Regions from separate parts of the Paenibacillus sp. JJ1722 genome, predicted to be linked through region 4. Evidence: riboswitches for the same ligand, from Rfam matches in the RefSeq annotation. Region 4 holds a riboswitch; each other region holds the start of a gene.
The links. A riboswitch is a leader RNA that binds a small molecule or an ion and turns the genes downstream of it on or off. The one in region 4 is predicted to bind cyclic di-AMP.
Positions count from the first base shown of each region.

Region 1: linked by a shared signal. The riboswitch ahead of ACM1ND_RS21620 (TrkH family potassium uptake protein) and the one ahead of ACM1ND_RS14355 (3D domain-containing protein) in region 4 are both predicted to bind cyclic di-AMP.
Region 2: linked by a shared signal. The riboswitch ahead of ACM1ND_RS06865 (hypothetical protein) and the one ahead of ACM1ND_RS14355 (3D domain-containing protein) in region 4 are both predicted to bind cyclic di-AMP.
Region 3: linked by a shared signal. The riboswitch ahead of ACM1ND_RS00140 (3D domain-containing protein) and the one ahead of ACM1ND_RS14355 (3D domain-containing protein) in region 4 are both predicted to bind cyclic di-AMP.

Region 1 covers NZ_CP182500.1:4,862,129-4,865,424, forward strand. Annotated here, with positions in the region: gene ACM1ND_RS21615 (potassium channel family protein) at 1-338, opposite strand, end outside; gene ACM1ND_RS21620 (TrkH family potassium uptake protein) at 436-1,776, opposite strand; cyclic di-AMP (ydaO/yuaA leader) riboswitch at 2,186-2,338, opposite strand; gene ACM1ND_RS21625 (CPBP family intramembrane glutamic endopeptidase) at 2,600-3,296, shown strand, end outside.
Region 2 covers NZ_CP182500.1:1,544,878-1,548,173, reverse strand. Annotated here, with positions in the region: gene kdpA (potassium-transporting ATPase subunit KdpA) at 1-990, opposite strand, end outside; gene ACM1ND_RS06870 (potassium-transporting ATPase subunit F) at 1,142-1,219, opposite strand; gene ACM1ND_RS06865 (hypothetical protein) at 1,403-1,798, opposite strand; cyclic di-AMP (ydaO/yuaA leader) riboswitch at 1,914-2,086, opposite strand; gene ACM1ND_RS06860 (glutathione peroxidase) at 2,553-3,038, shown strand; tRNA gene ACM1ND_RS06855 (tRNA-Leu) at 3,185-3,267, opposite strand.
Region 3 covers NZ_CP182500.1:29,123-32,418, forward strand. Annotated here, with positions in the region: gene ACM1ND_RS00135 (TatD family hydrolase) at 1-653, shown strand, start outside; cyclic di-AMP (ydaO/yuaA leader) riboswitch at 855-1,137, shown strand; gene ACM1ND_RS00140 (3D domain-containing protein) at 1,409-2,557, shown strand; gene rnmV (ribonuclease M5) at 2,704-3,249, shown strand; gene rsmA (16S rRNA (adenine(1518)-N(6)/adenine(1519)-N(6))-dimethyltransferase RsmA) at 3,257-3,296, shown strand, end outside.
Region 4 covers NZ_CP182500.1:3,273,657-3,276,952, reverse strand. Annotated here, with positions in the region: gene ACM1ND_RS14365 (ABC transporter substrate-binding protein/permease) at 1-726, shown strand, start outside; gene ACM1ND_RS14360 (amino acid ABC transporter ATP-binding protein) at 713-1,435, shown strand; cyclic di-AMP (ydaO/yuaA leader) riboswitch at 1,670-1,838, shown strand; gene ACM1ND_RS14355 (3D domain-containing protein) at 1,845-2,513, shown strand; gene ACM1ND_RS14350 (polysaccharide deacetylase family protein) at 2,712-3,296, opposite strand, start outside.

The sequences.
Region 1 (3,296 bases), 1.6 Mb from region 4:
AGCTTCTCTAACGCACGCCCGTGCAGCACAGATATGGCTTTGGCTACGACTTTTTTCACACCCAGCTCCTTCAGCAAAATGGCGGTCAGGATGCTTACCTGAATGTCATCACCAATAGCAACAATGCCGCAATCGAAATTACGGATGCCCAGTGATCGCAATGAGTCTTCATCGGTAGCGTCCGCCACGACAGTATGTGTCAACATCTCACTCATACTGTCCACCACATCCTCATTCCGGTCAATGCCTAGCACCTCGCACCCCATATCCACCAATTGCAAAGCCAGGCTTGAGCCAAACCGCCCCAAGCCAATAACTACAAACTGCTGCGTTTTCATATCTACTCGAAAACTCCCTTATCTGAATCAATTTCATAAATGAGGATTTTACAAAAATCCTGAAATAATTAAACCAACGAAATGAATATGAAATGATTCATCCTATAATCATTTTGCCTTCCGGATGACGATATAATTCTTTACCCTTTTTCGGCCCCAGTGCATAAGCTAGCGTGAGTGGCCCCAGTCTACCTGCAAACATCGTCAGGGTAATCACCAGCTTGCCTATGACTGTCAAATCAGGTGTAAGCCCTATCGACAGCCCCACCGTACCAAACGCAGACACCGTCTCGAACAAGATCATCAAAAAATGATGATCTTCGGTTGCCGACAAAATCATGGTCACCCCGATCACGAACAGCAGCCCCAGCAGTGTAATGGTCAAAGCCTTGTAAATTCGTCCCTGCGCAAGTCGGTACCTGAACAGCACAATATCTTCACGCCCCCGTAGCATCGAAATCACGGCTCCAATGAGCAGCGCGAATGTTGTGGTCTTAATCCCGCCTCCAGTAGAGCCAGGAGAAGCCCCGATAAACATGAGTATGATGATAAAAAACTGCGTAGCCTGCCGCAAGCCTGCAATGTCCAGTGTATTGGCACCTGCGGTACGAGGGGTTACGGACTGGAATAAAGATCCCAGCAGTTTCCCCCCCCAATCAAGCGAGCCAAGAGTCTTTGGATTCGTAAACTCAAATACAAAAATCACGAGCGTGCCGACTACAATCATAGCGCCCGTCATGCTGAGTACCACCTTAGTATGCAAGGACAGTCTCTTGCGCTTGCGATATTCTGCCAGATCCGACATCACTACAAAACCAATGCCGCCTGAAATAATCAGGAACATAGCTGTAAAATTAACAATCGGATCATATACATAACCTGTCAGGCTGCGAAAGTGCCCGAATAAGTCAAAACCAGCATTGTTAAACATGGAGATGGCATGCCAAATCCCAAAATAAATCGCCCTGCCTACAGGCATATCAAACGCCCAGCGAATCGCAAATATTGCAGCACATACGCCCTCAATGACCAGCGAGTACAGCAGCACCTTACGAATCAATCCGACAATTCCTTCGACAGAGGTCTGATTCATCGCTTCCTGTAAAATGAGGCGCTCCCGTAAGGAAATCCGACGTTTGAACACCAGCGCGATCAAGGTAGCCATAGTCATAAAGCCCAGGCCGCCGATCTGAATGAGCGCAACGATAACAACTTGACCAAAGGTTGTAAAAAAGGTCCCCGTATCCTTTACGACAAGCCCTGTAACACAGGTCGCGGAAGCGGCAGTAAACAAAGCGTCTATAAACGCAAGTGGCTTTCCTGTTGTATTGGAGATCGGCAGCATTAACAATAAACTACCTATTAGAATGATAATGGCAAAGCCCGCAACGAATATCTGCGGTGGAGAAAGCCGGAGCCAGCTTGCATTGGGATTCATCTATTCATCACTTCTCTCCTAATCCTTAAAACTATAAAAACAGTGATTTAATACGGTGTAAGCCCGCTACGCGTTCCATTTGATCTTCCGATCGTCGTTGCCCCTAATTTTTTTGATTTTTCCAAACCTTTAGTAACTATAATTAGCATTCCCTGAATACAGGAAGAATGCATGTCAAGCACTACTCTGCCCCCTGTGCTATTGGCGGGCAGCAGCGAAGGGAGCAGAATTGTTCTGAAGAAGCGAAGCGTTTGCCTTTATCTCCGGATTTTAACCATTAAAGGGGTTATACAATCAAAAAATCCGGGGATAACAGCAATCGGAAGAATAATCTGCACCCGCAGCGGTCTAACCAATCCAAACACTTTTATACACACAAAAATAGACACCGGAAAACCGAGTGCCTGACTTGGTTCCTGCTCATAGCCTACGAGGTTAGCTGACGGATTCGGGCAGCACAGTATGCCCTATTTACACATCCAATCCAGCAGGATCGGCTGTAAAATTCACCCCAGTAACATGGTTCCCCCGTTTTCCCATAGAAATTCGGCTCAACTGTATATCATTACCTATGTATTTCATAGGCATTGCCTCAAGATTATAATCCTTCTATATCCAGATCACAAAATCGATTTCGCCGAAAAAACGTGAAATTGGCTTTATTTTGCGAATGGGCATCGTTTAATCGCAGCTTATCTTATTTTATTAGAACTTTAAAGTGCTTTCACTCTATTTTCATGAATATCGCTGGTCTGTTGGCGGGAACCTGTGCAGTATGATATCTTTAATGGATGTTCTTATTTACAGATTAAGGAGGAAACTCATGAATCCTATCGGGAAACCGGTCGTGCTCACGGCCAACTTCAAAAAATTAGGCTTGCTGGGCGGGATTGGCCTGATTTGCTTTTTTATCTTTCAATTGCTTATTCCCTCGCTTAGCAATCCGAGTCCAGAATCAGTAATGAACGCAAAGGTCATCAGCAAACAAGAAGCGGTCATACACGCATTGGACTTTGCCCGCTCCGAGTTGGGCTATACTGAATCACAGCCAGAGGAGCCTGTCGTGACCTATCAGGCCGAAACAGATTTGTACGGTTATTTATCTAGAGAAAAACTGCTTCAACAGTACGACCGTACATGGAAGAAAAATTACCCTTACGAAACCTTTCGGGTTGATCTGCCTGAATCCTCAGCGAAAAGCAAACTGCAAATTCATGTGGATTTATCCACTGGGAAGGTCGTTAGCTTTAAACGGATCACCTCCAGTACCAATTACACACAGGCTGATATTTCTACGGATGAAGAAGCACGTAACAGGCTTATACGTGTAGCTGAGGACGGCATGACGCTTGAAGCCAAGGAGCAGGCGGCCGCAGTATGGGTCAAGCGCTTTGGCTTTAAGCCGTCGGACTTGAAGCTCGCCACCACTGAAAAAGAAGGTGGATTAAAGTATACCGTAGACGATAAAAAAATCGGCGCCTCGGTACTTACACTGGCTTTTACTTTCGAAGACGGTGATG
Region 2 (3,296 bases), 1.7 Mb from region 4:
AATGCCGAAACGAACCTCTTTCCCTTCCATGCTTCCTTGAGAAGCATCCACACCCAGTGTCTGGATTAACGGGTTACCTGTCTTTTCAGACACGTACGTAATAGATAGAAAAATAAGAAACAATACCATCATGGAGCTAAAAATAATCCAGCCCTGCTTACGATTACGGGCAAACAGTCCAAAGGTATACGGCAACGAAGCCGGCATTACCCACATTGCCAAAATTTCCAGCACGTTCGTCCAAGGACTTGGATTTTCAAAAGGATGCGCAGAGTTAGCTCCCGCATAACCGCCTCCATTCGTCCCCAAATGCTTGATGGACTCCAGAGAAGCAATGGGCCCCATAGAAATCTGCTGCTGTGTTCCGCTCAGCGTCGTAAGATCCGCCGTAGGCTGTAGCGTCTGTGGTACCTTCAATCCAACCAGCACCAGCGTAAGCACAAAGGCCAGCGGCAGGAAAATCCTTATAATGGCTTTAATAAAATCTTGAAAGAAATTGCCCATCCCTTCACCGCGCCGCGTCAATCCTCTCATAAAAGCCGCAGCAACCGCAAAACCGGAAGCAGCCGAAGTGAACATCATCATCGTGACGAACGCCATCTGTGTCAGATACGTAAGCCCGCTTTCTCCGCTATAATGTTGGAGATTCGTATTCGTCATAAAGCTGATTACCGTATTAAAAGCTAGTGATGCTTCCATATTACTGTTTCCAGCCGGATTACCGGGAAGCATTCCCTGTAAACGCAACAGCAAGTAGCTGATCGCCACAAGCACGACATTCGTTGCAATGAAACTCATAACATACGTAGTCCAACGCATGCTCTCCAGCTTCTTCAATCCTACTATCTTATAAATCAGCTTTTCTGTTCCGCCAAAAATCCGATCCGTCCGATTGGGTTCATTCGAGAATACATGATACATATAGGTGCCCACTGGCTTTACCAAGAGCAGCAATATGACGATCACAATTCCAATTTGAAGCAGCTCCATCCTTTATTCCTCCTTCAAAATGCTCCTGCGTTTGGAACAACAGACCTGCTTCCAGAGCACCAAACGTGTGCACACGTTTGCGAAAACCTGCTACCTATGATGCTTAATATTCAGATCTGTTGTTCCCGCCCGCTCTATCCCCTATAGCTGATTAGAACTTTTCAGGGTTCAGGAGTGCGTAGATTAAATACATAAACACAATAGCCGTAAGTCCAAGTATAACGATCATCCTCTTCGTCCTCCTTTAGAGGTCTGCGCATCACACCAGCGTACAAACAGCAGTATCACTCCATAACTCACAGCCATGACGAGCAGCATGTATATATCCATCATGTTTATACCCTCCGTATCGGTCCTCAGATCGCCATTCTTATTTGATCATAAAATCATAAAACAACTATGTTATAAGTGCTTATCCGTTCAGCAGAAAACCCACCTCTCCGTTCAATGTGTAGATCACATGATCCGCTCCCAATCCCCGATAAATTCCTTGTGGATTACAGCCGTGCGTAATAACATAGATCGATTCCGATGTTAGCGGCCGACATATTTGCAGGAAACGGCACGTCAGATTCAAGCTGTTCTCGAACAAATACACACTACCAATTTCTTTTTTTGGAAAATTCCATTTTCCTGCTTGCATGGTATTGATGCGGACAATGTGCTCCACACCCATTTTTTTGAGCTGTCGTTCCTCCTGGGCGCTATTCGTGAGAACTGCAAACGCCAATTTTTTGAAAATAAGCAATTTCACAAAACTTCTGCCCGCTTCATTCGGTGCAGTGACAATAATTAACCGACCTTCCATCAGTAGCTCCTCTCCCGGTATAAAAAGACAACAAAAAGAAGCCGAAGGAAAAAGGCTTTCCTCCGGCTTCTTACATATCCATGATAAAATAAACCATGGCTGCACACGGCGGTTTGTTGCCTCTCCCTGTACGCTTACGAGGTTAGCTGTCGGATTCGGACGTGAGAGTCGCCCTATTTCTGGCACTTGACCTGAAAATTCACCCCATGAGACACACGGCTTCCGAAGCCGTACAATCTCGATTGGTTCCCCCGCTTTTGCAACTGCAAAATTCAGCGCTATAGACATTTCGTTGTTGCTTCATTCAAGTTAATTTGAAATTACGTCTTGAATCATACACCCGCGCATGGAAGACTGTAAAGCTCAACTGCGGGGTTATAAATCGGCCTTTAGAGCCTAGGATATTAATAATAGCGCTTACAATGCAACTATGCTTCTCACAGCTCCTTCAATCTCTGTTTTTCATCCCTTTTCGAAAATGACAAGCATGTCAATATTGGCGTAGGGTAGGGCGTTTTTGGCCTTTTTTTGTAAAAAGAGAAGAAAATACGCTATATGTACCAGCTAAACACCGATTGAACCCGCTTTTATAAGAAGAAACACCTTAATTCGCTCCATTTGCGGTGCGATTTACTGTTTTGAACAAAATACGATTTTACAGCGGCTAAAGGCTTGATACAGCTTTTCAAAACTTGCAACCTCGATTTTAATTGCTTACAATTTAATTGCTGAATATTGAATAAGGAGAGATACTATGACCGTTTATGAATATGATGCGCACACCCTGCAAGGGAAACAAATTCCGTTATCCACATATGAAGGGAACGTTCTGCTTATCGTGAACACTGCCAGCAAATGTGGGTTAACCCCCCAATACAAAGCGCTACAAGAGCTATATGACCAGTACCATGAACAGGGGCTCGAAATTTTGGGATTTCCCAGCAACCAATTTGCCAAACAAGAGCCAGGTTCCAGCGAGGAGATTTCCGAGTTTTGCCAGATCAATTATGGTGTTACCTTTCCGATGTTCGCCAAGACAGATGTCAATGGCGATCAAGCGCACCCCTTATTTCGTTACCTGACCCAAACTGCTCCGGGGGTATTAGGGTCCAAAGCGATCAAATGGAATTTTACTAAATTCTTAATTACACGAGAAGGTAACGTATTTAAGCGCTATGCACCGCAAACCACTCCAGATAAGCTGGCGGGAGATATAGAGAAGCTTTTGCAGCAAAACTGACATCCTTCTTTATCACAGTTAATAAATGACCTATTGTCTACCGTTGCTTCTGTGGCTAAAGGATATAACGAAAAATGCTTAACAAAAAAAGCATCCCTTCACGTAAACCGTGTCAGGATGCTTTTTTAACTGAGTCTTGCATATAATGCGGTCGAGAGGACTCGAACCTCCACGGGCGTACGCCCACTACCCCCTCAAGATAGCGTGTCTGCCATTCCACCACGACCGCAAATCATAATGTAATGAGGCAACAGATTT
Region 3 (3,296 bases), 2.9 Mb from region 4:
ATCGTGAGACCATTCCATCCACTATGAAATTGGCCGAGACGTATGATTTTATTTATGCGGCAGTTGGATGGCATCCGCAGGATGCTATTACAATGCAGGAGGGCGATCTAGAATGGATTGCATCGTTATGCAGTCATAAAAAGGTTGTAGCCATCGGAGAGATCGGTCTGGATTATTATTGGGATACATCACCGAAGGATGTGCAGCATCGGGTGTTTCGAAATCAAATTGGTCTGGCTCGTGAGCTCAAAATGCCCATTGTTATTCATAACCGGGATGCACATGAAGATATTGTTAGGATATTGCGCGAGGAAAAAGCGAGTGAGATTGGAGGAGTCATGCACTCCTTTTCGGGTAGCTGGGAGACAGCCAAAATGGTGCTGGATATGGGATTTCACCTTTCCTTCGGTGGTCCAATAACGTTCAAAAATGCCAAGCAGCCAAAAGAGGTGCTCGCACAGGTGCCGCTGGACCGTCTGCTCATTGAAACTGATGCTCCCTATCTGACGCCTCATCCGTTTCGTGGGAAGCGAAATGAGTCTGCACATGTGAGACTGGTAGCAGAGGCTGCAGCCCAAATCAAAGGGATTACAGTGGAGGAATTAGTGTCAATAACGACCCAAAATGCCCTGGAACGATTTGACATTCAATGAAAAAGTGAAGAAATCGATCAAAATAAAGAGATAGACGAAGCTAATCATGAATTTGTTGCAGGAAACTCGAGAATATTACAATATTTTAACCGAATATTTTAAAAAATGTACTTGAAACCTGCTTTACAACATGCATAGAAACAGGATATCATCTTTTCAGTGAATTGTTGTTTGAATGTAAACATCAACAAGTCATTTCATGAACCAGTCTCGCTGAGTCCCTTTTACAGGGAACGGGGGAACCGATATGGCTTACAGTACGTCCGGCATATGTGCAAGAAGGGAACGTCTCTTCCGCCAGCCGGCTCGACCGAAATTCTTTCCCCGGATGGGATTGAATAGGTGGAGGAGCCGTATTTCGATTTCTTTCTGGGTCTTCGGGGTGAATGTGAAGGCGACCGCCATGAGCGGTTGACCCAAGCTAGGGCGACTCTCTACGTCCGAACCCGACAGCTAACCCCGTAAGCGTAACAAGAGAGAAGCCATCTCGTGCATGAGTTTTCCCGCATATTCACACATGCCGGAAGCCACGAAAGAGCTCTCTAGTCTCTTTCTCTGGCTTTTTTTGTTGTGAATAAAAGAAAATCTGTCATCATACTGTGGTTAAACAGGGGAGGACAGCATGCCGCGAAGACGGGTACATGGTGCAGGACAGTCGCAGTTTGGGCTTGTCTTGTAGAAAATCTGTTATAGTCACGTCAAATCTCAACTATGTCTTACTCCAGACGGCGGGCTATGTAAGGAGGACGGAGGAAATGGGCATTTTCCAAAAAAAGGATACCCATGAGTCACGCTCATCCAGCATGTCTTACGTATTGCGTTGGAAGCAAGAGAATGTGCGCCAGGCTGCTTTGGTTGCTATTTTTCTAATCGCGCTAACGATTATGATTTCAATTCTGATGTACACGCAATCTAAAAAACAAGTCTTTTTTGTCATCGATGGCAAGGCGTCTGCGGTAGAAACCCGGGAATCCAAGCTTCAAGATTTGCTGAGCGAGCATTCCATTTCACTTCAGCCGCATGATACAGTTTCCATGCCGCTAAATGGAGCAATACAGGATGGCGATCGCGTAGTCATTAAACGTGCCAATCAAGTCAAAGTATCTTCAGGCAATGAGACGAAAAAGCTGTACACAACAGAAAATACAGTAGAAGGTGCCATTCGTACCTCGGGCTATAAATTATCATCAACGGATAAAGTTTATCCTGCGTTGGATGCCTCTGTTTCGTCTAACATGGACATAAAAATCGTCCGTGTGAAGAAACAGCAGGTCGAACAGAAAAAACAGGTGCCTTATCAGGTCATCAAAACGGCCGATCCGAGTCTTTATAAAGGCGATAATCGGGTCATTCAAAGCGGCAAATCGGGTGTGGTCGTCCAGCACGTTCAAAAGGTATATCATGATGGAAAGTTGGTATCCAAACAGCTGGTTAACAAGGAAGTTGCACAGAACCGTGTGGATAAAGTCATTGCAGTAGGAACGAAGAAAAAACCGGTCGTTCTGGCTGCTTCCGTCGGTCCCAATGATGCGGTTAAGGCAACAACGGTTAGTTCGGGCAGTGCTGTCCGTAAAGCAGGCGTCAATTTTAAATATAGCAAAGTTTTACAAAATGTCTCCATGACGGCGTATTCCTCACAGGAGCCAGGTATCGGTACACGTACTGCATCCGGCGCACGTGTCACGGAAGGACGCACCATCGCGGTCGATCCGAGTGTAATTCCAATCGGCTGGTGGGTGTATATCGAAGGGGTGGGCTTCCGCCGTGCGGAGGATACCGGTGGCGCGATTAAAGGCCACAAAATCGATGTGTATTATGAGAGTTTGAGCCGAGCCAACCAATTTGGTCGTAAGCACGGTAAAACCGTTTATGTTATCGGACCGGTAAAGCCTGAAATCAACTAAAACAGGTTGTGTATGTTGAGGGCAATGCGATAGTATTAACAACATAGTTATGCCATGCTAAGAAGAGGATATCCTCTTCTTATTTTGTTTTCAAAAGCAGGGAAAGATAAATATAGCTTGCTGTGTAGCAGTGGAGGGAAACGCAAATGATCAAGGAAGTGATCGTGGTAGAGGGCCGGGATGATACGGTGGCCATTCGCCGCGCTGTTGAAGCGGATACGATAGAAACTGGCGGCTCCGCCATTAATAAAATGACGCTGCGTAAAATTGCATTGGCGCAGGAGCGGCGGGGGGTCATCATTTTAACCGATCCCGATCATGCAGGGGAGCGCATCCGTAAGATTATCGCTTCCAAGGTACCCGGCTGCAAGCAGGCCTTTATACCCGAGGCAGAAGCGACGCGCAAAGGAGATATTGGCGTGGAGAATGCCTCACCGGAAGCGATCAGACACGCTCTTGCACGGGTCCATACGACAGTGGAAGGCGCCGACCCGCTGATTGAGTGGGCGGACCTGATTGATGCTGGACTCATCACCCACCCCAATGCTGCTGCACGCCGTATGGCCTTAGGGAATGTGCTGGGTATTGGTTATTGTAACGGAAAGCAGCTACATAAACGGCTCTCTGTATTTCAGATCAGCCGCGAGGAATTTGCCGGGGCGCTGGCACAAATTGAAAGTGAAGGATTGTGATATCCGTATGACAGGGATTCAAGATATAGCAACACCGCGGCGTACGA
Region 4 (3,296 bases):
GGGTCGATTGAGAAGTTTTCCACGGAAGCGAGTGCACTTTCTGCGGATCGTCAGGTTTCTTCTAATAACATTGTAGATATTTTTTGGAAATACCGCAGTTTATACGCTACGGGTATCGGCTACACCTTGTTGCTGTCTGCGCTCGGAGTACTGTTCGGATTCATCATTGGTCTGATCATATCCTTGCTACGTATGAGTGGAGTACGCATCATTGAGTGGTTAGGTACCACTTATGTAGAGATACTGCGTGGCACACCTATGCTGGTGCAACTCATGATTATTCACTACGGGGTTGCTTTGACGCTGGGTGTCAATTTTACTCCACTCCAGTCTGGTATAATCACATTGTCTCTGAATAGCTCGGCATATCTGGCTGAAATTTTCCGTGCAGGTATCCAGGCAGTAGACCGTGGACAGATGGAGGCTGCCCGTTCATTGGGTATGGGACGAGGCAAAGCTATGCGTCATGTCATTTTGCCGCAAGCGTTTAAATCTATTTTGCCTGCTATCGGTAATGAGTTTATTACGATCATTAAAGAATCATCCATTATTTCGACCATTGGGATGGTGGATATTATGTATCAGGCCCAGGTCATTAAGAACATTACCTACGAAGGATTAAGTCCGTTCGTAATCGCAGCCGCTATTTATTTTGTAATGACATTCAGCTTGTCTAAGCTGCTGGGTTTATGGGAAAGGAAGTTGAGAGCCAGTGATCACCGTTAAACAACTGCGTAAATCGTTCGGCAAGAATGAGATTTTAAAAGGCATTGATATAGATATCGCCAAAGGTGAAGTCGTCGTCATCATCGGTCCCAGCGGTTCGGGGAAGAGTACGTTTTTACGTTGCATGAATCTGCTAGAACAGCCTACGGACGGGGAGATTTTGTTTGAGGGCGAGCCGATTACAGCTCGTGGTCATAATATTAATGTAACCCGGGAGAAGATGGGGATGGTGTTCCAGCATTTTAATCTGTTCCCGCATAAAACAGTGTTGCAGAACCTGACGCTTGCACCAACGCAGGTTAGAAGACAGTCAGGGAAGGAAGCGGAAAAAATTGCGCTAGAACTCCTGCGTACCGTAGGGCTTGAGGATAAGAAGAATACCTATCCGAACCAGCTATCCGGTGGTCAGAAGCAACGTATTGCGATTGCGCGTGCTTTGGCCATGCAGCCGCACGTAATGCTGTTCGATGAGCCGACTTCTGCATTGGACCCTGAAATGGTTGGAGAGGTTCTGGATGTAATGAAGAAGCTCGCCGAAGGCGGCATGACCATGGTAATCGTGACGCATGAAATGGGCTTTGCCCGCGAGGTAGGCGATCGAATCATCTTTATGGATAACGGTCAAATTGTGGAACAAGGTACACCAGAGCAGGTATTTGGTACTCCAAGCCATGATCGCACCCGTGATTTTCTTGCCAAAGTATTGTAAGAAAGTGCTGATATGAGCTATAAAAAAGCCCTCCGTTTGACGGAGGGCTTTTTCTTTTTTTGTCACCATTTCACCATATTTTCGTAACAAATATCGATTTCTTGGTGGCAAAATTGTAACGATTATAGTATGATGTTCAAGGTTCCCAACATTTTCATGCGGATAAGGTTACAAAATTGTGATATTATGCAGTAAGCCAAAACTTACCGGGACAGCATGCGGTTATGACAAACGCTGAATGCTGGGCCCAAACTATGGGAAGTGCGGGGGACGTAACAACGGCAGTCTTTCCGAAACGTCATAAGACGATATGGAATATGCCTAGGGGTGAATTGCACAAGCATAGGGCTTCTCCTGAGTCCGAATCCGACAGCTAACTTCGCAGGCATAACAGAGGAGGTACATATCTTTGAAACATCTAAAACATATTGGAAAAACCATGAAATTTGCGGTGCTTGCCGCAGCCATTGCAGGGCTGGCACAGACAGCTGGAGTAGCGGATGCTGCTTCGCTTCATACTGCCAAAGATGGCGATACCTTCTTTTTGCTTGCTCAACGTTATGGAGTATCAGTGGACGAGCTGACGAAGGCGAACCCAAACATTGCCTCTAACAATATATATGCAGGTCTGCAAATTAAGGTACCTGGTGAAAAAAGTGTGAATGTAGCTTCGGATTCGAAGCCGCAGCTTCTTACGGAGAAAGCACCAGCGAATGAGGGGCCAACGATTGAAGCGTGGGGCAAAACATTTAACTATAGCAAAATAGTTGACGTTAAGGCTACTGCGTATTCTGCCGCAGCCGATGAGAATGGTAAATGGGGAGCAGTGGACTACTACGGCAATCCGCTTAAACTAGGTACAATTGCGGTAGACCCGAACGTCATTCCGATGGGCACGAAAGTGCTGGTTACAGGCTATTCCCACCCAGGTTTGCCGGATCATTCTTTTGTAGCTGTCGCTCGCGATCAGGGCAGCGCCATTACAGGAAAACGGATTGATATCTTTATTCCTGGCAACAAATCATTTGTGAACGACTTTGGATTTCAAAATGTGAAGCTGTACGTTATTGATAAATAGCATTATACGTATATACGGTTTAATTAAACATAATATATATTATGTAAACTTAATGCCTGTATCCTACCGCATATAACTGGGTCAGACTCTTATCAGGTCCTATCCATAAAAAAGGCTGTCTTGACGAGCAGAAAACTTCTGCTGGTAAGACAGCCTTTTTACGTTGCTTTAGCTTGTAGCTCAATCCTAAACATATGGTTATTTCTGTTCCGATGTGTGGAGTAGCCGGGGGACTGTCACAAATTTGTAGCCCTTAGCTTTTAGAGAGTGAATTAGACCCGGCAGAGCTTGGACAGTGCCTTGCAAGTTGGAACTTTGACCTCCACCTGCGTGCATTAAAATAATAGAGCCAGGCCCAGTAGCTGGGATCACATTGCGCTGAATTTGTGTTTTACTTAGTCCCTTCCAGTCGAGAGAGTCTACATTCCAATTGACAATCATGTAGCCATGACGACGTGCCCACTGGATTTGAGGCTCCGTGATTTCACCGTAGGGTGGACGAATCAACTTGGGGCGAAAACCTGCGCTGGCTTGTAAAATACGTTCTGTTTTTGTAATCTGGTTGCGAAAGCGTTCTGGTGTGGCCTTCCTAAAATCCGGATGAGTATAGGAATGGTTTCCTATAGCATGGCCTTCACGGATAATACGGCGTATGATCCCCGGATGCTTTTCCGCACGGTGACCGACGATGAAAAATGTAGCTTTGATGCCATTGGCGTGTAATACGTCCAAAACCTGCGGCGTATACCTAGAATCGGGCACATCATCAAAGGTTAGGGCAAT